One region of the Brevibacillus aydinogluensis genome, then DNA from elsewhere that is predicted to be linked to it. Evidence: predicted binding sites of a transcription regulator. Region 1 holds the regulator's gene; the other holds the start of a gene.

Region 1 (2,200 bases):
AGCGCTTCTTCCGCCGGAACGGCAACGGGATCGTAGCTCACTCCCTTGTGCAGAATAGCAGCCAGCTTCAACTCTTCAAACAGGTTCAGGTTGTTGTTGCTGGCGGTGCTGTCTGTACCCAGCGAAACGCTGATCCCCTTCGCCAACATTTTGGGAACCGGCGCCACGCCGCTGGCCAGCTTCAGGTTGCTCACCACATTGTGGGAGACTTTCACCTGATAGTTTGCCAATACATCTATTTCTTCATCCGTCAAATGGACGGCATGAGCTACCAGCGTCGGACGGCGGAACACGCCCAGTTTTTCCAGGTGGGCGACCGGACGAAGGCCATAATCCTGCTCGTTTTGCCCCACTTCCCACTTCGTTTCCGACATGTGGATGTGAATCGGCAAAGCAAGCTCTTCTGCCCGTTCCACAATTTGCATGATAAATTCCGGCGGGCAGGTGTAAGGCGCATGGGGTGCAAGCATCGTGGTGATGCGGCCGTCCGCCTGATTGTGCCAGTTTTTGGCAAAATCGGTGGCCTCCTCAAGTTTTGCCGCCCGCTCTTCCTCCGAGCAGAGGCCGATCATGCCGCGGCACAGCCGGGCGCGCATCCCGGTTGCTTCCACAGCTTTCGCCACTTCGTCCATGTGGTCGTACATGTCGACAAACGTTGTCGTCCCCGTGCGAATCATTTCAATCAGCGACAGGTATGTGCCCCATTTCACATGGTCGCCGGTAAACTGCGCTTCCAGCGGCCACATTTTGTCTTCGAGCCACTGCTGCAGCGGCAGATCGTCTGAGTATCCGCGCAACAGCGACATGCCCGCATGGCCGTGCGTGTTGATCAGGCCCGGCAGGACGTAGTTGCCCTTCAGGTCGATCACCTCGTCGTAGCCGGACACATCCTCAGGCGTCGGCCCAACGTACGTAATCGTGCTGCCGGCAAACGCGACGGCCCCATCATGAATCACTTCGTTCTGTTCGTTTACGGTGATCACGGTGGCGTGAGTCAAGATCGTCTGTTTCATCGTACCACTCCGTTCTTACGTTAGATAATAAGCCAGGCTTTGCAGACTGGACGTCACATCCGCATAGTGGATGCGCACCTCTTTCTCCGTCCGAATGGTCGTCGGCGCGAAGTTGAGAATGCCTTCGATCCCCGCCTCGATCAAGAGATCGGCCACTGATTGTGCGGCGGCAGCCGGGACCGTAATGATCGCCAGGCGAATGTGACGCTCCTTCACCGTCTCTTTCAGCTCTTCCAACGGCTGGATCGTGATCCCTGCGATCTGCTTGCCCTGCTTGGCCGGATCGCTGTCAAAAATCGCCGCGATCCGTATCTGATCCTTCAGGAACGCATTGTAATTGCTGATGGCATGGCCGAGATGGCCGGCGCCGACGAGCGCGACGCGGATTTCCTGATCCAGTTTGAGAATCTGGCGGATTTTTTCCACCAGGTAGTTGACGTCATAGCCGATGCCTTTTTTGCCGAAATCGCCGAACGCGGCTAAATCTTTGCGGATTTGGGCGGGGTTGATGTCCAGATTTTTGCCCATCTGCTGGGAGGATACCGTCGTCACGCCCACTTGCTGCAGATAGCTCAAATAGCGCAGATAGATCGGCAAACGGCGAACAACCGCTTCTGAAATTTTTTCACTTTTGGCCACCGTACGGTCCTCCCTCCTTACGTTTTTCGCTTGACGACACGGTAATCGCGGCCGTTGGACAGAATCGTGATCGTGCCGTGCTGGCTGGTGATGAAGGTCTCCGCCCATGATTCGCCCAGTCGTTCCAGCACTTCCTCCTGGCTGTCTTTCAGCTCGTTTCGGGACTTGCCGGTCAGAATGACTGCCACCTGCGGGTCCACCTTGGAGAGAAACGGCTGGGAAGAGGCCTGATTTCTCCCCTGGTCGGCCACCTTCAGCACTTCCGCCTTCAACTGCCCGCCGTACTGCTCCAATAGGCGCTCTTCCGCCTTTTCATTGATGGCGCTGGCGAAGAGAAAGCGAAGCTGGCCGTGTCGCAGCCGGAATACCAGGGAATTGTCCTGCGGAGACAAAAACAGCGGTTCGCTGGGATGAAGCACGTCCAACACCACGTCGTTGTCCAGTCTCGATCGCGTCGCCGTCCGCGACGGGCAACAGCTTCTTGTCCCCTTTGAGCGGGACAAACCCGCGAATCGACGGCTCGATCAGACGGGGCAGAATGACCGTAT
Region 2 (2,200 bases), 1.2 Mb from region 1:
TGCGGCGATGCCGGCGGCAAATCGGCGTACCAGTCGTAGAAGCTGAGCAGCGGTGCACCTATGAGCGAAAGGAAGCGGGAGCCAGCCGCATAGCTGACCATGGACATCGCCGGAATCGGCGAAAACCCGATGATCCGATCCGGTCCGTACTTTTTGATCGTATGGATCATCGACGCCGAGATGATTTCCGTCACCTCATCCCAGGAGACGCGGACAAACCCGCCTTTTCCGCGGGCCGATTTATAGCGCTTCGCCTTCTTTGGATCTTCCACAATGCTGGCCCATGCCCGCACCGGGTCTTTCTCTTTGTTTTTCGCTTGTTTCCACAAGTCGAGGAGCGCGCCTCGTATGTAGGGGTACTTGACGCGCAGCGGGCTGTACAAATACCAGGAGAAGCTGGCTCCCCTCGGACATCCGCGCGGTTCAAAATCCGGCATGTCCGGACCGGTCGAGGGATAGTCCGTATGTTGCGTTTCCCACGTGACAATGCCGTCTTTGACGAATATTTGCCAGCTGCAGGAACCGGTGCAATTCACGCCATGGGTCGAACGTACGACCTTGTCGTGCTGCCACCGCCTGCGGTACATATCTTCCCAGTCCCGGTTCTCGGGGGACATTTCACTCCAGCCTTCGGAATATTGTTCCCGTTTGGAGAAGTATCTCAGTTTCTGAAACAATGGCGTTTTCTTGCCCATGATATACCTCCCTTGTTGTAGGTGCGGCGCTATGCTTTGTTCATCCCGTTGCTTCTCAATGTAGCATTCCATGTTCACTTTTCATGTGAAAAAAATCACAATATCACCGCGTTGGACGCCCGATAAACACCAGGTTTCAAAAAATCGACAAAAAGCGGACTCCTCCGTACGAAGAAGTCCGCTTTTTCCCCAGCTACGTTCATCCGCCGATTTGCGGCATACACCGGGCGGTTGGCGTATGCGCCGTCATTTTCATGCCTCATTTCTGCCCGTTGTTCCATTGATCAAGCATCTGGCTCATTTTTCTTTTCGCTTCGGCAACGACTGTTTCAATGTCCTGGCGGGACGGTTGATCCAGATGGATCCCCGCCAATACAGCGACGGTGCGGCCAAGTGTGCGGCATGCCGTCTCTGCCAGTTCGGCAGCGAGCGGTCCTTCCCGATGGCCGGGCAGAGCCAACACCTCAACTTGTACGTCCTGATCATTGGTGACGTATGCTGTTGCTGACGCCCCGATGTGGGCCGTCCCCCCGGTAACCAGGAAGACCACGTCCCTTCCCATCATGAACGGGCGAATCTCTACCATCTCAAAATGAATTGATTTATCCATAAAGCTCGACGCCTCTTCTCTTTCAGTCCTGACCTGTCCTGCACTCATCATAATAACACCGCAGTTCCGCATCACGAATGATCTTGGTCACACGCTGAAAAAAGGTTGCAGATATGTGACCAAGATCACAATAGCGGCACCTCCCTTTTTTTATGATGAAAAACGTAAAGCAAACCAGCACGTACGGGGGAATACTGAGTTGGGTATTTTGGACGAAATTTCCTCATCATGTGGTCTTGCTATGTCCTTTCGTGTTATGCTGTTCACACCACATGCGGCTCCGTTTATATATGGTGAATCGGGATTATCGAAACAGGAGGGAACCACCGATGATAAAAGCGGATCTCGCAGGGAGCATTCGGAATACGTCCTGCTTTTCAGAGGGGAATTTTGCCAAACTGAAGGAAATCATGTGCGACAACCATTTTCCTGCGGGATCGCATTTATTTTGGGAAGGGGACCCGGCGGACAAACTGTACTTTCTCCATAAAGGAAGGGTGCGCATTACCAAAGCGACTGATGACGGCAAACACTTGGTCATTTACACGCATCAGGCAGGAGATCTCTTCGGCCAAGTGGACCCTTTTCGCGAATCTGTTCATTTTTTTGGTGCGGAAATTCTTGAGGATGCTGCTGTCGGAATCATCCAGCAACAAGATCTGGAAGCGTTGCTGCTGCAGCATGGCGATCTGGCCGTAGAGTTCATGAAGTGGATCGGACTGATGAATCGGTTGACGCAATCCAAATTGCGCGATTTGATGTTGTTCGGCAAACTGGGAATTCTGTGTTCGCTGCTTATTCGTTTGGGGAATACATATGGAATCGAACAAGGCGGGCGCATCTTCATTTCCAAAAAGTTGACCAATTCGGAGTTGGCGGATATGATCGGCACGAC

The links. The regulator Rex, encoded in region 1, represses fermentation and respiration genes when NADH is low (regulators of the CRP and FNR family bind a similar motif). The targets are predictions, from matches to a motif close to TTGTGAAATATTTCACAA.
Region 2: a site for Rex is predicted at 1,419-1,436, ahead of lpdD (prenylated flavin chaperone LpdD). Genes of this name have one in related genera too.

The regions. Positions count from the first base shown of each region.
Region 1 covers NZ_OY569118.1:2,196,416-2,198,615, forward strand. Annotated here, with positions in the region: gene Q7F15_RS10710 (amidohydrolase) at 1-1,013, opposite strand, end outside; gene Q7F15_RS10715 (redox-sensing transcriptional repressor Rex) at 1,029-1,652, opposite strand; gene Q7F15_RS10720 (ComEC/Rec2 family competence protein) at 1,670-2,071, opposite strand; gene Q7F15_RS10725 (ComEC/Rec2 family competence protein) at 1,965-2,200, opposite strand, start outside.
Region 2 covers NZ_OY569118.1:3,355,771-3,357,970, forward strand. Annotated here, with positions in the region: gene Q7F15_RS16510 (nitrate reductase subunit alpha) at 1-698, opposite strand, end outside; gene lpdD (prenylated flavin chaperone LpdD) at 955-1,305, opposite strand; gene Q7F15_RS16520 (Crp/Fnr family transcriptional regulator) at 1,635-2,200, shown strand, end outside.